2 linked regions of the Breoghania sp. L-A4 genome follow. Each later gene encodes a partner of the first gene's protein in a complex. Links are inferred from orthologs where the notes say so. Each region holds a gene or a part of one and is shown in the gene's direction. Other genes may lie near its edges. The genes, in order: dapF and D1F64_RS01365.

Region 1 (5,819 bases):
TCGGTCTCGAACTCCTCGAACAGCGACAACTGCTCGACCAGCGCCTCGCGCAGGTCGGTGTCGTCGTCGACGATCATGATTTTCCGGGCCGTCATGTGTTCTTCCCTTCGCCGCGTCGCGCCAGGGGTTGACGCCCCTGTCCGCCCCCAACATGGAGAGCCAAAATCAAAATTGCGATAAATACATAGATGTGATTATGACATCATCTGGTCAAAATGCGATCACGGCGATGTGATGCTGTGCCGCGGGAGGCGGAATGCGACCCGATAACCGAGCCAATCCGGCGATCCGGAGCGAAAGATGCGCGCAGGCACCCTGTCTGCGGGTACGCGCCCTGCCGGGCAGCCGGACACGCGGCCGGCTGACGTTTGGCACGCTCGACGTGCCCTGCGCGCTTGGGCGAAGCGGGCTAACCCGCCGCAAGCGCGAAGGCGACGGCGCCACGCCCATGGGCTCATTCGCGCTTCTTCGCGCCTACTTTCGCGCGGATCGCCAGCCGCGTCCCGAGAGCAACCTGCCGCTGCGCGCCTTGCGGCCGGATGACGGCTGGTGCGACGACGCGCATGACGGACGCTACAACATGCACGTCACGCTGCCCTTCAACCCCTCGCACGAATGCCTGTGGCGTTCGGACCGGCTATACGACGTCATCGTGGTGCTGGACTACAACCTGCGGCCGCGCGTACGCGGCGGCGGCAGCGCCATTTTTTTCCATGTGGCGCGGGAGGGTTTTGCGCCCACGGAAGGCTGCGTGGCCGTGGCGCCTGACGCCATGCGGCGCATTCTGGCGCGCATTGGCCCTGGCATGACAATGCGCATCGGCTGAGCGGCGTTTGCCACGCCCGGCGCCATTGCGTCTTGTGCCTCCGCCAAGGGTGGCAATCACGGCATGTTTCCGCCATATAGAGACCAGCAGACATGAAACCGGAACCCCGCACGACCATGGGCTCAAGCGTGATCCCCTTCCTCAAGATGAACGGCCTCGGCAATGACTTCGTCATCTTCGATGGCCGTGAGGATCCCGTGCGTCTGAGCAACGTGCAGATCGCGGCGATCGGCGACCGCGCGCGCGGCATCGGCTTCGACCAGATGATCATCGTGGAGAAATCCGCGCTCGGGGTCGACGCCTTCATGCGCATCTACAACCGCGACGGCGGACAAGTGGATGCCTGCGGCAACGCCACGCGCTGCATCGGCCGCTTGCTGATGGAGGAATCCGGCACCGACCGAGTAACGATCGAGACCAACGCTGGCCTGCTGTCGGCCTACGCCACGGACGACGAGACCCGCGTCACCGTCGACATGGGCGCGCCGAAATTCGACTGGCAGGACATCCCGCTGGCGGAGGAATTCCGCGACACCCGCGCCATTGAGCTGCAGATCGGCCCCATCGATGATCCGGTGCTGCATTCACCCGCGGTCGTCAACGTCGGCAATCCGCATGCCATCTTCTGGGTCGACGATGACATCGAGAACTACGACCTGGAACGTTTCGGGCCGCTTCTGGAAAATCACCCGATCTTCCCCGAGCGCGCCAACATCTCGCTGGCCCGTATCACCGGAGAGAACGAGATCCAGCTCAAGGTCTGGGAACGCGGCGTCGGCCTGACCCGCGCCTGCGGCACCGCCGCCTGCGCCGTGGCCGCCGCCGCCGCGCGCAAGAAGCTGACGAGCCGCCATGTCACCGTGACATTGCCCGGCGGCCCGTTGGTGCTGGATTGGCGCGAGGACGACGACCACCTGCTGATGACCGGCGACACGGAGCTGGAATTCGAGGGCACGATCGATCTCGAGACGCTCAGCTGGTCGCGCGACGAGCAAGGAGCCGCGTGACGCGTCCCATGAGCATCGATGTCCTCACCTTCGGCTGCCGGTTGAACGCCTACGAATCGGAAATCATGCGCCACGAGGCGGAATCCGCCGGATTGGACAACGCCATCCTGGTGAACACCTGCGCGGTGACCAGCGAGGCCGTGCGGCAGGCGCGCCAGTCGATCCGCAAGGCCAGGCGCGAGAACCCCGGCGCCCGCATCATTGTCACCGGCTGCGCCGCCCAGACCGAATCCGAAACCTTTGCAGGCATGGACGAGGTCGATCTCGTCATCGGCAACACCGAGAAGCTGGAGCGCGGCTCCTATGCCCGCGTGGCCGATTTCGGCATCGACGCCAGCGAGAAGGTGCGCGTCAACGACATCATGAGCGTGCGCGAGACCGCCGACCACCTGATCGACGGACTGGAAGGCCGGGCGCGCGCCTTCGTGCAGATCCAGAACGGCTGTGATCACCGCTGCACCTTCTGCATCATCCCCTTCGGCCGCGGCAACTCGCGCTCGGTTCCCATGGGCGTCATTGTCGGCCAGATCCGCCGTCTGGTGGAAAACGGCTACCGCGAGATCGTGCTCACCGGCGTCGATATTACCTCGTACGGGACCGATCTGCCGGGCGCGCCGCGCCTGGGCGCGCTGGTGCGGAAAATTCTCAAGCTGGTGCCGGAACTCGGACGGCTGCGGCTCTCGTCAATCGATTCCATCGAGACGGACGACGATCTGATACGCGCGATCGCCGAGGAAGAGCGGCTGATGCCGCATTTCCACCTGAGCCTGCAGGCCGGCGACGACATGATCCTCAAGCGCATGAAACGACGGCATCTGCGCGCCGACACCATCCGTTTTTGCGACGAGGTCCGCCGCCTGCGTCCCGATGTGATCTTTGGCGCCGACATCATCGCGGGCTTTCCGACCGAAACCGAGGCGATGTTCGACAACACGCTGTCGATCGTCGACGAATGCGGCCTCACGCATCTGCACGTGTTTCCCTTCTCGCCACGCGAGGGAACGCCCGCCGCGCGCATGCCACAGCTCGCCCGGCCGCTCGTCAAGCAGCGCGCTGCCCGCCTGCGCGCCAAGGGAGAGAAAACATTGGCCCGCCATCTCGCCAGCGAGGTCGGCCTGACCCGTCGGCTCCTCATCGAGCTCAATGGCCTTGGCCGCACGGAACAGTTCACGCCGACGGAAATCGCCAACGGCGAACCCGGCACCATTGTCTCGGCCCGCATCACGGGTCACAGCCAGCGTCGTCTGCTGGCGGAAGCGGCCTGAGGGGCGACACGCAGTTCATGGCAGACATCGAAAAACGTGGGCTCTTCTCACGCCTGTTCAAGGGCTCCGAAAGGCCCGTGACGCCCGAGACCGATACGCAGGACGCGGATCCGGCGGCGGAAGTCCTGGCCACCGAGGCCCCGGCAACGCAGACCCTCGAACCTGCCGGTCCCGCCGATGTCGCGACGGACGCTGCTGTGGAAATCCCCGCCGCGGAGGAAGCGGCCGCCGCGCCGTTGGTCACCGACGCCGCCCTGCCGCAGGTCGTGGATGAGGCCATCGCCGAGGCGCTTGAGGCCGATCCGCCTTCTGGGCGCGTCGTCACGGATGATACAGATGCGGAACCAGCCGAAGACGCCACTGGCAACGAAACGCCTGAGTCGGAAAAGCGCTCCTGGTTCCAGCGCCTGAAGCAGGGTCTGTCGCGGTCCTCTTCCGCGCTGTCGGACAACATCACGGGCGTGTTCCGCAAGCGCAAGCTCGACGACGCGGCACTCGAGGAACTCGAGGATATCCTCATCCAGGCCGATCTCGGGGTCGAAACGGCGATGGCCATCACCGAACGGCTCGCCGAAGGCCGCTACGACAAGGAGATCTCCGGCGAGGAGGTCAAGGCCGTGCTCGCCGAGGAAGTGGAGAAGGTGCTGGCGCCCGTCGCCCTGCCGCTCGATCTGGACAGCGGCCACAAGCCTCACGTGGTGCTGATGGTCGGCGTCAACGGCACCGGCAAGACCACGACGATCGGCAAGCTGGCCGCCAAGCTGACCAGTGAGGGAAAGACTGTCATGATGGCCGCGGGCGACACCTTCCGCGCCGCCGCCGTCGAGCAGTTGAAGATCTGGGGCGCGCGCACCGGGTCCACCGTAGTGTCGCGCGACACCGGCGCCGATGCCGCAGGCCTCGCCTTCGAGGCGCTGCAGCATGCGGTCAGGGACGGCGTCGACGTGCTGCTGATCGACACCGCCGGCCGGCTTCAGAACCGCGCCGAGCTGATGGCCGAACTGGAAAAGGTCGTCCGAGTCATCAAGAAGCAGATGCCCGACGCGCCGCATACCGTGTTGCTGACGCTGGACGCCACCACCGGCCAGAACGCCGTGCAACAGGTGGAGATCTTCGGGCGCACCGCCGGCGTCACCGGCCTGGTGATGACCAAGCTCGACGGGACCGCGCGCGGCGGCATTCTGGTGGCGATCGCCGCCAAGTTCGGGTTGCCGGTGCATTTCATCGGCGTCGGCGAAGGCATCAACGACCTCGAGCCGTTTTCGGCGAGTGACTTCGCCAAGGCGATCGTGGGCGGAACAGAGTAGGCGCACCGCCGCTTTCTGACCGGCCTCGATCCAGGCATGATGCAAATAGAGCTGAGCATGCAGAGCAAAAGGACCTGACACCCGTGGAATTCGAACACGATCCCAACGCGCCCGATCGCGAGGAAATCAATCCGCTCTTGAAACTGGCGCTGGAGCTGGGGCCATTGGCGGTGTTCTTCTTCGCCAACGCGCGCGGCGAGAGCCTGGCGAAACTGTTTCCCGCCCTGGGGGATCTTGGCGGCCCGCTGTTCGTCGCCACCGCCGCCTTCATGGTGGCCATCACAATCTCGCTGGTCGTCTCCTACGTGCTGACGCGGCGGCTGCCGGTGATGCCCGTGGTTACCGGTGTGGTGGTGCTGGTGTTCGGCGGATTGACGCTCTATTTGCACGACGAGCTGTTCATCAAGCTCAAGCCGACCATCGTCAACGCCCTGTTCGGCGCGGTGCTGCTGGGCGGGCTGCTCTTTGGAAAATCGTTGCTGGGCTATGTGTTTGACAGCGTCTTCAAGCTCGATGCAGAAGGCTGGCGCAAGCTGACCCTGCGCTGGGGGCTGTTCTTTTTCTTTCTCGCGGTGCTCAACGAAGTCGTCTGGCGCTCGTTTTCGACCGACTTCTGGGTGTCGTTCAAGGTTTTCGGCATGATGCCGATCACTTTCCTGTTCACCCTGTCGCAGCTGCCGCTGATCTCGAAGCACTCGCTTGTGCCGCTCGGCGAAAAGCGGGACTAAGGCGCTTTCGGGATCGCGCGGGTCAGGTCGCCAGATTGATCTTGTGCTCTTCGTCGGGATCCCGGTGGGGGCCGTAGACGACTCCCGGTGCGGTCCCGGGATAGAGCGGCGTGCGCCCTTCGTCCTTCAGATGCCGCGCGCCTTCATGCCGCATACCCAGCGCCTGCCTGGCGTGTTCCGCAGTCGCCTGATAGGCGGCGACCCCGTCGAGCCGCGGCGCCTCTTCATGATGCGCGTCGACAAACACCGCCGGATCCTCGGCGGCATCCGCGATTGCTTCGCGCTCGGCATCGTCGTGCGGCACGATCTCGGTATGCGCCGGATCGTTTCGATCGTGCCCCTTACGATGATGATCGGTCGAATGATCCGCCGCCTTGATGAGCGGAACGGGTGGCTGCAGCCTTTCCACAGTGTATGACATGTCGGGCCTCCTGCCGGGCCTTCTGGCCCGATGATGGCCGGATCCCGTGCGCGGCCATACTGTAGTGTCGCAAGAATTTGTTAATCAATGCTTACGCAAGGTTAATCGTGAAAACTGCGCATATTCCCCGAAATTGGGCATTTCATCGCCTCAATTCACGCTAAACTCGGCTTCAGGGAAGGATCCGGGATGCGCGAATACACCGACGAATCACTGCGCAAGGCGCTGGATGGCGAGATCATCGCACCCGGCGAACCCGTGCGCC
Region 2 (12,058 bases), 4.7 Mb from region 1 along the record:
CTGATCATCTCATCCGGGATCTCAAGAAGGCCGGTCTGGGCGCTCCGCGCGTCGAGGGATTGCCCCATTGCGACTGGGTGCTGGTCGATACCGGCGACATCATCGTGCATCTGTTCCGGCCCGAAGTGCGGAGCTTCTACAACATCGAGAAGATGTGGTCCGCCGAGACCGACACGCAGCCGCAGTACTCGAACTGACGTCTTCGGGAGCGCGCTGAAGGCGGCCGCTCGCGGATACGGCTGACGATGAACCCGAGCGGCCCGCGCGGCGCCCATCCTGGCGCTGTGGCGTCGCATCGGTTGTGACACAGAGACTGGCGCATGCGGATCACCATAGCCGGTATCGGCCGGATCAAGGCCGGTGCCGACAGGGATCTTCTTGCGCGCTATCTCGATCGCGCGCGCAAGAGCGGCCCGGCGCTGGGGTTCTCAGGTCCCGACATCATAGAACTGGCGGAATCACGCGCCTCCCGCGCGCAGGACCGCAAGCAGGCAGAAGCCGAAGCCTTGCTCGCCGCCCTTCCGGAGCGCTGCGTGCTGGTGGCGTTGGACGAGCGCGGCAAGACAATGCCAAGCCCGGATTTCGCCGCCCGCATCGGGCGCTGGCGCGATGACGGTGTCTCCGATCTCGCCTTTGTCATCGGCGGCGCGGACGGACACGGCGAGGCGCTTCTGGCGCGCGCCGATCTCAAGCTTTCCTTCGGCGCGATGACATGGCCGCACCAGCTCGTGCGCATTCTCCTCGCAGAGCAGGTTTACCGCGCCATATCCATCCTTGCGGGTCATCCATATCATCGTTCCTAAGAGCCGCTGGACCCGGCCTGAACACGTGCTGTTTACCAGGTGTGCACTGCGGCTACTGCGGACTCATCGCGCCTGTTTGTCGCCGCAATCTGCCGATACGAAGAAGAGCCCCCGGAATCTTATGGTTGACGTTTCGTTAATCGGCCGCTGACATACTCGACGGGGTGAGTTACTGGCGCGACCATCAGGCTCGAGACAGCCGTTTGGCTGGTGGCCTGAACGGAGGACAAGGTGACGGCGCACCGTCGCGGAATCAGTGCAATTCCGGCAGGATCAGGAGTGACGGGCTTCCATCGCATGGGCGCCCGCGCCGCGTGTGGCGAGGTGCGTTTCGCGCTGCGCGCCTGGCTGTGTGGTGTATCGATACCGCTTCTGCTGCTCACGGCGGCGGCAACATCCGCAGCGGCAACCCAGAGCGAGGTCGACCCCGACGCCGCGGAGCTTGTCGCTGAAGATGCGGGCGCCGCTCAGACCGAGGCGGAACGCGCCAAACAGGCACACGAACAGGAACTGCAGGCGCTGACGCGCGACATCAGCCTGACCGAGGAACGCCAGGCGGAACTCAAGCGCGAGATCGATGCGATCAACCGCGATCGCGACACGCTCAATGCCGATCTGTTGCGCACCGCCCAGCGCGTGCATGCGCTGGAGGGCGAGTTGGATGCGACCGAGGAGCGACTGGGCCGTTTGCGCATGAACGTGGTGAGCGTCCGCGCGTCACTCAATGATCGGCGCGGCGTGCTGGCCGAAGTGCTGGCGACGCTGCAGCGGATCGGCCGACGTCCGCCGCCGGCGCTGGCGGTGCGGCCCAAGGATGCGCTGGCCGCCGTGCGCAGTGCGATGCTGCTCAACGCGGTGATGCCGGAAATCCGCACGGAAGCCGAAGCGCTTGCGGGCGACTTGCAGCAGCTGACAAGCCTGCACGATGATATCGCCGGCGAACGTGATCGCCTGAAAAGCGACTCAATGCGTCTGGCCGAGGAACGGTCGCGGGTGGAATTGCTGATCGAGGCCAAGCGCGAGCAGGAAACAGCCTCGCGCGAGAAGCTCGAGGCGGAGAGTGCTCGCGCGCAGGAGCTGGCGCAGGCGGCCACCTCGCTGCAGGATCTGATCAGAAAACTGGAAGCGGAAATCGGCGCGACCCAGCAGGCCGCCCGGGATGCGGCCGAGCACGAGGCGCGCACCCGTGCCGCGCACCGCGACGATGATCCCTTCGCCGATCCCGGTCGTCTGAGTCCGGCGATCACATTCGCCCGGGCGAAGGGTCTGCTCGGCATGCCGGTGAACGGCGCCGTGCTGCGCGACTTTGGCACGGATGACGGCTTTGGCGCGCACACGCAGGGAATGTCGATTGCCGCGCGCAGCGGCGCCAGTGTGACCGCGCCCGCTGACGGCTGGGTGGTCTACGCGGGGCCATTTCGCAGCTACGGCCAACTCTTGATCCTGAACGCGGGCGGTGGCTATCATGTCCTGCTCGCCGGCATGGATCGAATCGATGTGGATCTGGGACAGTTTGTCCTGGCGGGAGAGCCTGTCGCGGTCATGGGAATTCCCAAGCTGGCCAGTGCGACGATGCTTGACCTGGGGTCCACGCGTCCTGTGCTCTATATTGAGTTTCGAAAAGACGGCACTTCAATCGATCCCGCGCCCTGGTGGGCGCGCCCGGAAGATGAAAAGGTTCGCGGATGATACGGAAAGCCTCGTTGTTGCTCGCCGGCGCCTTGCTTGGCGCCACCGCGGTGGTCACCCTGTCGCAGACAGAGTTCATGATCGGCAGCGCCGCAAACGCGGCCGCTTCCGACACCTACAGGCAGTTGCATCTGTTTGGTGACGTGTTCGAGCGGATCCGCTCCGATTATGTGGAGACACCCGACGATGCGGAACTGATCGAATCCGCCATCAACGGCATGTTGACCTCGCTCGATCCGCATTCGAGCTACATGTCGCCCAAAAGCTTCCGCGACATGCAGGTTCAGACGCGCGGTGAGTTCGGCGGCCTCGGTATCGAGGTCACCATGGAGGACGGCTTCGTCAAGGTGGTGACACCGATCGACGACACGCCGGCGTTCCACGCCGGCGTCATGGCCGGCGATCTGATCACCCATCTGGACGGCGAGGCCGTCCAGGGTCTCACGCTCAACGAGGCGGTGGAGAAGATGCGCGGGCCGGTGCAGACCGACATCCAGTTGCGCATCCGTCGCGGCACTATGGAAGAGCCGATCGAGATCACCGTCAGGCGCGACGTGATCCGCATCCGCTCCGTGCGCTGGCGCAAGGAAGACGACATCGGTTACATCCGCATCACGCAGTTCAACGAACAGACCTATGACGGCGTGAAAAATGCGATCGCGGAACTGTCCGGTGAAATCGCCGAGAAGGACCTCAAGGGGTACATCGTCGATCTGCGCAACAATCCCGGCGGGCTGCTCGATCAGGCGATCGCCGTGTCCGATGCGTTCCTCGATCGCGGCGAGATTGTCTCCACCCGCGGCCGCAACAACGACGAGAGCCAGCGCTACAATGCCCGTTCGGGCGATCTGTCCAAGGGCAAGCCGGTGATCGTTCTGGTCAATGGCGGATCGGCCTCCGCATCCGAAATCGTGGCAGGCGCCCTGCAGGACCATCGCCGCGGCACCATCCTGGGCACCCGATCCTTCGGCAAGGGTTCCGTTCAGACGATCATCCCGCTTGGCGCCAATGGCGCGATCCGGCTGACCACGGCACGCTACTTCACCCCGTCGGGCACCTCGATCCAGGCCAAGGGCATCGTGCCGGACATCGAGATCCTGCAGGAGCTGCCTGAGGAGCTGAAGGGCAAGCTCGAGACACGCGGCGAGGCGAACCTGCGCGGCCATCTGGAATCGGAAGACGGCAGCGAGCAGACAGGCTCGCAGGCCTACGTTCCGCCGGACGCCAAGGATGACAAGCAGCTGCATTTCGCCTTTGATCTTCTGCGCGGTATCAAGATCAACCAGAAGTTCCCGCCGGACCCCAATGCCGGTGTGCCGAACTGATGCATGAGACGCGGGCCGGGCGCACCTGTTGCGCCCGGCCCGTTTTATGCGCGCGACGCGCGCACGGGACGAGCTGACACGAACAGCGGTTGCGCGATCACGCGCGGCTGAAATGCGGCTATCGGGTGGATTTTGTCATGGCGGCGGATGAACTGACCGCCCCCTTGGGGCTGAAAAGCGGACGGGTGCAGTTTCGCATTCCGCTCGGCCTGATCGGCATGACGATCATCGCGGTGATTCTCATCGCAGCGACGGTCTGGATCGGATTCGTCGACGATCCCAACGGGGGCGAACCCTCTGCCGTGGTGGCCATCAACAAGAACCCGCGCAACGTTTCGGCCCGCGACATCTCGGTCGTCGGCATCCGTCCGACCATCGACCAGCAAGGCGCCGGCGAGGGTGCGGCGAACGGGATGACGGGCGATGGCGTGACGCCGGAAGACGCAGCGGTGCATTTCGACCCCGTGCTGCCTGACGGCACCACCGGTGGCCAGATCGCCGGGCTCGATGGTGAACGCAGCCTGACGACCACGCCCGACGACCGGATAACCGAGGAAGGCCGCTACGGCCCGCTGCCGCGGATCGGCGACGACGGCGCCCGGGCACTCGACTTTTACGCCCGCCCCTATGACACCCAGAGCGTCGGTGTGGCCAGCATCGCCATCGTCGTGGGTGGCCTGGGTCTCAGCCAGACGGGCACTCAGGAGGCGATCGCCAAGCTGCCGGCGGACGTGACCCTTTCCTTCGCGCCCTATGGCGCCAGCCTCGACCGCTGGCAGACGCGCGCGCGCCAGGCCGGTCATGAACTTCTGCTGCAGATCCCCCTCGAACCGTACGATTTCCCTGACAACGATCCCGGCCCGCACACGCTTCTGGTGAAGCTGTCACCGCAGGCCAACGCGGACCGGCTGCACTGGCTGATGAGCCGGATTTCCAATTATGTCGGCGTGGGCAACTTCATGGGCGCGCGTTTCACCGCCGAAGCGGCGGCCATCAAACCGGTGCTCGAGGAACTCAAGCGCCGCGGGCTGATGTATTTCGACGACGGCTCCTCGCCGCGCAGCACGGTTGCGGCGCTCTCCAACGCCACCCGCACGCCCTATGCGGGAGCCGACGTGGTGCTTGACGCGGTGCCGTCAAAAGACGAGATCGACGCGCGGCTGCTCAAACTCGAGGCCACCGCGCGCACCAAGGGGCTGGCCATCGGTTCGGCTTCGGCGCTGCCGATTTCCATCGAGCGGATCAGCGAATGGGCGCAGAGCCTTGAAGCGCGAGGCCTGCGCCTTGTGCCGCTCAGCGCATCGGTGCGCAACAGAGTGCCCTCCAACTGAGCGGCCACATATCTGCTCTTCCCTTCGCCCGCCACCGAGGATACCGATGTCCGACACCCCTCCGCTCACTCATCGCCCGTGCGTCGGCGTAATGCTGATCAACCGCGACGGGCTGGTATGGGTCGGCAGGCGCATGGATGGTCCGGAGCAGGAGGATGCCGCTCACCGCTGGCAGATGCCGCAGGGCGGTATCGACAAGGGCGAGGATCCGCTTGCGGCCGCCAGGCGCGAGCTGTTTGAGGAGACCAGTGTCTCATCCATCTCGCTGCTGGCCGAAGCCACCGATTGGTACAGCTACGATCTTCCGGCCGCGGTTGCGGGCCAGGCCTGGAAGGGCAAATATCGCGGCCAGACCCAGAAATGGTTCGCGTTCCGGTTTGAGGGCGACGACAGCGAGATCGACGTTATCAAGCCGCCGCACGGCCACAAGCCGGAGTTTTCCGCCTGGCGCTGGGAAAAGGCCGAGAACCTTCCCCAGTTGATCATTCCGTTCAAACGGGATGTCTATGAAAAGGTCGTGGCGACGTTTTCGCAGTTTACCGCATAGGTTGCCGCCCGGTCTGCCGAACCCGCGCCGATCATCCCCTATCCAACTGAATCCCTTTCCCAAATTTCGTCAAGGCACGTGACGCGACCCGGTGCTTGGTTCTACAGTGAGCTCCAAACGGTTTGGGAGGATCGGATGGATCTGGGAGGCATGCTGGCCGGGCGCAGCATTTTGATCACCGGCGCGTCCAGCGGTATTGGCGCGCATTTCGCAAAAACCTGCGCGCGCTGCGGCGCGCGTGTCGCCATTGCCGCGCGCCGCACCGACAGGCTCGAGGCATTGCGCGCGGCGCTTGAGCAGGCGGGCGCGGCCGAGGTCCTGGCCGTGGCGCTGGATGTGAGCGACGAGGCATCGATCGAAACGTGCATGCAGACGGTTTTCAACGCCTTCGGCGGGCTCGATGTGCTGGTCAACAACGCCGGGACCGCCCGTGACGGGCTATCCGTGGATCAGAGCGTCGAGGATTTCGACGCGGTAATGGACGTCAACCTGCGCGGCGTATGGCTGACGGCCATGGCGGCGGCGCGGCGCTGGCGGGAGACCGGCTCGGGCGGCGCCATCATCAATATCGCCTCCATCCTCGGCCTTCGGGTCGCTCCGGGCGTTGTGCCCTATGCCATCTCCAAGGCCGGTGTCGTGCAGATGACCAAGGGCCTGGCCGGCGAACTCGCCCGTTTCAACATTCGGGTCAACGCCATCGCCCCGGGCTACTTCGACACCGAGATCAACCGCGCGTTTTTCAAGACGCCGCGCGCCGAGGTGATGATCAAGCGCATCCCGATGCGCCGCATCGGCCGGCTTGCGGAGCTGGACGCGCCCTTCCTGCTGCTGGCGACGGATGCGGGCTCCTACATCAACGGCGCGGTGATTCCCGTGGACGGCGGCCATCTGGTCAGCGCCTTGTAAAATCGGACCATGGTCATGGACTTCACGCTCGATCCCCATCACGACGCGCTGCGCACGCAGGTCCGCGCATTCGTCGATGAGCACATCATCCCGCTGGAAGCGGACAAGGCGAATTTCGACGAGTTCGAGAATATTCGCCTGGAGCTGCGAGACCAGTTGCGCGCCAAGGCAAAGGCGGCCGGGCTGTGGGCGCCGCAGATGGCCAAGACGCGTGGCGGTCTCGGTCTGCCGATGATCGGCCAGGCGGCGTTCTACGAGGAAGCCAACCGGTCGATTTTCGGCCCCTCCGCCTTCAATTGCGCCGCACCCGACGACGGCAACATGCGCCTTCTTGAAATGGTCGGGACCGATGACCAGAGGGAACGCTGGCTGCAGCCAATCGTCGACGGGGAGGTCAATTCCTCCTTCGTGATGACGGAGCCTCATCCCGGCGGCGGCTCGGATCCCGGCATGATTCAAACCCGCGCGGAACGCCACGGCAACGTGTGGAGAATTTATGGCCGCAAGTGGTTCATCTCGGGCGCCGCGATCGCCAAGCACTTCATCTTGATGGCGCGCACCAGCACGGACCCGAACGAGACGCGCAAGCACTTGACAGCTTTCCTGTTTCACCGCGACCAACCTGGCTGGCGCATCGTGCGGCGGATCGACAACATGGGGCCGGATGAGCACGGCGGCGTCTGCGAGCTGGAATTCGACGGGCTGGAGATTTCGGACCGTGATCGGCTGATGCAGGTCGGTGACGGCTTGAAGGTGACGCAAATCCGCCTGGGGCCGGCGCGCCTGACCCATTGCATGCGCTGGCTGGGGCTTTCCAAGCGGTGCATGGAGATCACTCAGGACTATGTCTCCACTCGTGAGGGCTTCGGTGTGAAACTTGGCGCGCGCGAATCCGTCCAGACGGCGCTCGGCGAGCTCGCGCACGACATCCAGATCGGCCGCCTGTTGGTGATGCATGCCGCCTGGAAGCTCGATGGGGGCGACCGCGCCCGAAAAGAAGTGTCCAGCGCCAAGATCCACGTGGCCGACACGCTGCACAAGGCTGCGGACACCGGTATCCAGCTCAACGGCGCACGAGGCTATTCCAACGACACGGTGCTCGAATGGATCTATCGTTATGCACGGTGTGCGCGTCTCGTGGATGGCGCTTCCGAGGTGCACAAGATGGTGCTGGCGCGCGCCTATGACGCGGAAGGCGGCGACTTCTGGCAATGGGGCGCCTGAGGTCGCTGTGCGCGGCAGGCGGACCTTGACGGGCCGCGCGGGAAACGGGAGAGGAATGCGGACGGCATGGATGTCAAGGATCTTCGTCTCGTCGTGGCGCTTGCGGAGCATCGCCATTTCGCCCGCGCCGCCGCGGCCAGCAGTATCTCTCAACCCGCGTTCTCCGCGCGCATCCGCAAGCTGGAAGAAGAACTCGGCGCGCCGATTGTCGAACGCGCCCAACGTTTTGAAGGTTTCACCGCCGAAGGCGAACGGGTCCTGTCGTGGGCGCGGCGCATCCTCGCCGATTGCGACGGACTGATTCAGGACATGGCCGACGCGCGCGATGTGTTGTCGGGCAAGCTGACCCTTGGCGTGGTGCCCTCTGCGCTGCCGGCCTGCGGTTGGCTGACGGGAGCCTTTGCGGCCGTCCACCCGGCGGTATCGGTGACGATCCTGTCGCGCACCTCGATCGCCATACAGGCGGGACTCGACGACTATTCCCTGGAAGCCGGCGTTTCCTATCTGACCAACGAACCGCTGCGCGGCGTTCGCACGGTGCCATTGTTCACCGAGCGTTATTGCCTCGTCGGCTCGCCGGACTTGCTCGCGCGGCCCGCCGGCACGGGCATTAGCTGGGCGGCGGCGGCGGCCTTGCCATTGTGCCTGCTCAGCGATGACATGCAGAACCGCCGCATCGTCAATGCGGCCTTCGCCTCGGTCCAGAAGGCGCCTGAGCCGCACGTGGTTACCAATTCCTTCACCGGCATTCTCAGCAATGTGCGCACGGGCCATTTCGCGACTGTGCTGCCGGAAGCCCAGGCGACCAATCATAATCTCGAGGGGCTGATCGCTCTGCCGCTGACGACGCCGGAGATAACCCAGAGCGTCGGCCTGATCATTCCCGACCGTGACCCGGTCCTGCCCGTCACGAAGCGTCTGATCGAACTCGCCGAAAACCTGCAGCACCCGATGCGATCAGTTTGATAATCAAAGCAAATCAACCGATCCGCATTCGCGATTTGCCGTCGTGGCCATAATACTAATCTAATGGAGGGTAAGTCCCGGTTTCGGGGACACGGGAGAAAGACATGCTCAAAAATGGCGCGAAGCGCCGGGATAATTCGAAACCGAAAGGCCGGCCACTTGACCTGACCGCGCTTTACGATGTCGAAACCCTGCTTGGTGAGGAGGCCCGCACGCCCGATCTGCTGATTGAGCATCTGCACAAGCTCCAGGACAAGTTTGGCTGCTTGCATGCCCGCCACCTGCGCGCGCTCGCTGATGCGATGCGTCTGTCGCAGGCCGAGGTGTTCGAGGTCGCCAGCTTCTACCACCATTTCGACATCGTCACCGAAGACGGCACGGCGCCGGCGCCGCTGACCGTCCGCGTCTGCGATTCGCTCTCCTGCGCGCTGGCCGGAGGTGAGGCGCTCGCCGAAAGGCTCGAGGGCCTGTGCGACAGCCAGAACGTGCGCGTGCAGCGGGTGCCGTGCATCGGCCGGTGTCAGCACGCACCTGCGGCGCAGGTCGGCAAACGCGCGGTCGACGTGGCCGACGAAGGCAAGATCATCTCCACCATCGCGGCCGGCGATACCACGCCGGAGATTCCCGCCTACACCGACCTCGCGGCCTATCAGGCGGACGGCGGCTATGCGCTGCTGAAGGCCGTCAAGGCCGGCGAGCACACGGTGGAAAGTCTCATCGAGCTGATGTCGGACGCGGGCCTGCGCGGACTTGGCGGCGCGGGCTTTCCCGTGGGCCGCAAGTGGTCCATCGTGCGCGAGCAGCCCAGCCCGAGGCTGATGACGGTCAACGCCGACGAGGGAGAGCCCGGCACCTTCAAGGACCGCGCCTATCTGGAAAGCGATCCGCACCGCATGCTGGAAGGCGCGCTGATCGCCGCCAATGTGGTCGGCGCGCAGCGCATCTACATCTATCTGCGCGACGAATATCCGGCCGCCCACGAGATCCTGACACGCGAGATCGCGGCGCTCGATGCCGCGGGCCTGACCAAGGAGATCGGCATCGATCTGCGGCGCGGCGCGGGCGCCTACATCTGCGGCGAGGAATCCGCGATGATCGAATCGATCGAGGGCAAGCGTGGCCTGCCACGCAACCGGCCGCCCTATATCGCGCAAGTGGGCCTGTTCGGCCGCCCGACCCTGAACCACAACGTCGAGACCCTGTTCTGGATTCGCGACATCGTGCAGAAGGGCGCGGATTGGTTCGCAAGCCAGGGACGCCGCGACCACAAGGGCCTGCGGTCCTTCTCGGTTTCAGGCCGCGTGAAGAACCCCGGCGTCAAGCTGGCCCCGGCCGGCATCACGGTGCTCGAACTGATCGAGGAATTCTGCGGCGGCATGGCCGATGGCCACGCCTTCAAGGGCTATCTGCCCGGCGGCGCGTCCGGTGGCATCCTGCCGGCGTCGCTCGGCGACATCCCACTCGATTTCGGCACGCTGGAAAAGCATGGCTCCTTTGTCGGCTCGCACGCTGTCGTCATCCTGTCCGACAAGGACGACATGCGGCAGGCGGCGCTCAACCTGATGCGCTTCTTCAAGCACGAGAGCTGCGGCCAATGCACGCCGTGCCGCTCCGGCACCGAGAAAATGGTCGACCTGCTGGCCAGCGGCAACTGGGACAAGGACCTGATTCACGATCTGGAACAGGTGATGCGCGACGCCTCGATCTGCGGCCTCGGCCAGGCAGCGTCGAACCCGGTCCGAACCGTCATGACGTTTTTCGCCAAGGAGGGCATGTGACATGACCACCCAGGGAATCACCTTTTCTCTCAACGGCCGCGACGTTGTCGCCGAGCCCGGGGAAACCATCTGGCAAGTGGCCAAGCGCGAAGGCGTCGCCATCCCGCATCTGTGCCACAAGGATTCGCCCGGCTACCGTTCGGACGGCAACTGCCGCGCCTGCATGGTGGAAGTGGAAGGCGAACGCACGCTGGCCGCATCCTGCATCCGCACGCCGTCCGAGGGCATGGTGGTGAAGAGCGAGGGCGAGCGCACCGAAAAGGCGCGCGCCATGGTCTTCGAGCTGCTGATGGCCGACCAGCCCAAGCGCGACGAGAGCCCCGATCCGGACAGCGATTTCTGGACATGGTCGGACCGGGTCGGCGTCTCCGCCTCCCGTTACGCGCCCGGTCAGGCAAAGCCGCGCGACATCTCCCACCCCGCCATGGCCGTGAACCTGGACGCCTGCATCTCGTGCGGGCTGTGTGAGCGCGCCTGCCGCGAAGTGCAGGTCAACGATGTCATCGGCATGAGCTATCGCGGCGGCCACACGGTGCCGACCTTCGATCTCAACGATCCGATGGGTCTGTCGACCTGCGTCGCCTGCGGCGAATGCGTTCAGGCATGCCCCACCGGCGCGCTGTTCGAGAAAACCCTGATGGACGCCGAGGCCAAGAAGCGCACCGTCTGGGCGGATTACACCGTCGACAGCGTCTGCCCCTATTGCGGCGTCGGCTGCCAGACCAAGGTGTCCGTAAAGAACGCCAAGATCGTTCAGGTCGACGGCCGCGACGGCCCGGCCAACGAGAACCGGCTCTGCGTCAAGGGCCGCTTCGGCTACGATTATGTGCGCCATCCGCACCGCCTGACCGAGCCGCTGATCCGCCGCGACGACGCGCCCAAGGATGCCTTCGCGGAAATGGACCCCGGCAACCCTTACGAGGTGTTCCGCAAGGCGACCTGGGAAGAGGCTTTGGCGCGCGCGGCATCAGGTCTCAAGACCCTCGCTGACGAGGATGGTGGCAAGGCGATCGCCGGCTTCGGCTCCGCCAAGGGCTCCAACGAGGAAGCCTATCTGTTCCAGAAGCTGATCCGTCAGGGGTTCGGCACCAACAACGTGGATCACTGCACCCGCCTGTGCCACGCATCGTCCGTGGCCGCGCTGATGGAAGGCGTGGGGTCGGGCGCTGTGTCCGCGCCGTTCACCGCGGCCGAGGATGCGGATTGCATCATCGTCATCGGCGCGCGGCCCGAGCAGAACCATCCCGTCGCCGCCACCTATCTCAAGCAGGCGGCCAAGCGCGGTGCCGAGTTGATCGTCATGGATCCGCGCGGCCAGGAGCTGATGCGCCACGCGACCCATTCGCTGCGCTTCAAGCCGGGCACGGACGTGGCGCTGCTCAATGCCATGCTGAACGTCATCGTCACGGAGAAGCTCTACGACGAGCAGTACATCCAGGCGCACGCCGACGGCTTCGAGGCGCTGAAGGAGAAGATCGTCGAGTTCTCT

Evidence for each region.
Region 2: the proteins of dapF (region 1) and D1F64_RS01365 are in contact, whole or in part, in a solved structure (PDB 5YGU), measured with the Escherichia coli proteins. The link is inferred for Breoghania sp. L-A4 from one-to-one orthologs.

The regions. Positions count from the first base shown.
Region 1 is NZ_CP031841.1:4,940,090-4,945,908, forward strand. What follows is about bases 12-2,875. They hold dapF (diaminopimelate epimerase), read left to right. Parts: upstream 12-918; coding sequence 919-1,833; downstream 1,834-2,875. Other genes in these bases: D1F64_RS22565 (response regulator transcription factor), read right to left, coding at 12-95; D1F64_RS22570 (L,D-transpeptidase family protein), read left to right, coding at 257-826; mtaB (tRNA (N(6)-L-threonylcarbamoyladenosine(37)-C(2))-methylthiotransferase MtaB), read left to right, coding at 1,842-2,875. In the rest of the region: more of D1F64_RS22565, read right to left, coding at 1-11; more of mtaB, read left to right, coding at 2,876-3,098; signal recognition particle-docking protein FtsY, read left to right, coding at 3,116-4,405; D1F64_RS22590 (septation protein A), read left to right, coding at 4,489-5,133; D1F64_RS22595 (hypothetical protein), read right to left, coding at 5,156-5,554; D1F64_RS22600 (YkvA family protein), read left to right, coding at 5,744-5,819. UniProt on the Escherichia coli protein: Involved in the succinylase branch of the L-lysine biosynthesis and in the biosynthesis of the pentapeptide incorporated in the peptidoglycan moiety. Catalyzes the stereoinversion of LL-2,6-diaminopimelate (L,L-DAP) to meso-diaminopimelate (meso-DAP).
Region 2 is NZ_CP031841.1:278,308-290,365, reverse strand. Bases 4,104-6,944 are described here. They hold D1F64_RS01365 (RNA pyrophosphohydrolase), read left to right. Parts: upstream 4,104-5,194; coding sequence 5,195-5,695; downstream 5,696-6,944. Other genes in these bases: D1F64_RS01355 (acyl-CoA dehydrogenase family protein), read left to right, coding at 6,617-6,944; D1F64_RS01360 (glucose 1-dehydrogenase), read left to right, coding at 5,831-6,601; D1F64_RS01370 (divergent polysaccharide deacetylase family protein), read left to right, coding at 4,104-5,148. In the rest of the region: rsfS (ribosome silencing factor), read left to right, coding at 1-197; 23S rRNA (pseudouridine(1915)-N(3))-methyltransferase RlmH, read left to right, coding at 321-803; D1F64_RS01380 (peptidoglycan DD-metalloendopeptidase family protein), read left to right, coding at 1,083-2,492; D1F64_RS01375 (S41 family peptidase), read left to right, coding at 2,489-3,817; more of D1F64_RS01370, read left to right, coding at 3,955-4,103; more of D1F64_RS01355, read left to right, coding at 6,945-7,825; D1F64_RS01350 (LysR family transcriptional regulator), read left to right, coding at 7,892-8,791; D1F64_RS01345 (NADH-ubiquinone oxidoreductase-F iron-sulfur binding region domain-containing protein), read left to right, coding at 8,896-10,569; fdhF (formate dehydrogenase subunit alpha), read left to right, coding at 10,571-12,058. UniProt on the Escherichia coli protein: Master regulator of 5'-end-dependent mRNA decay.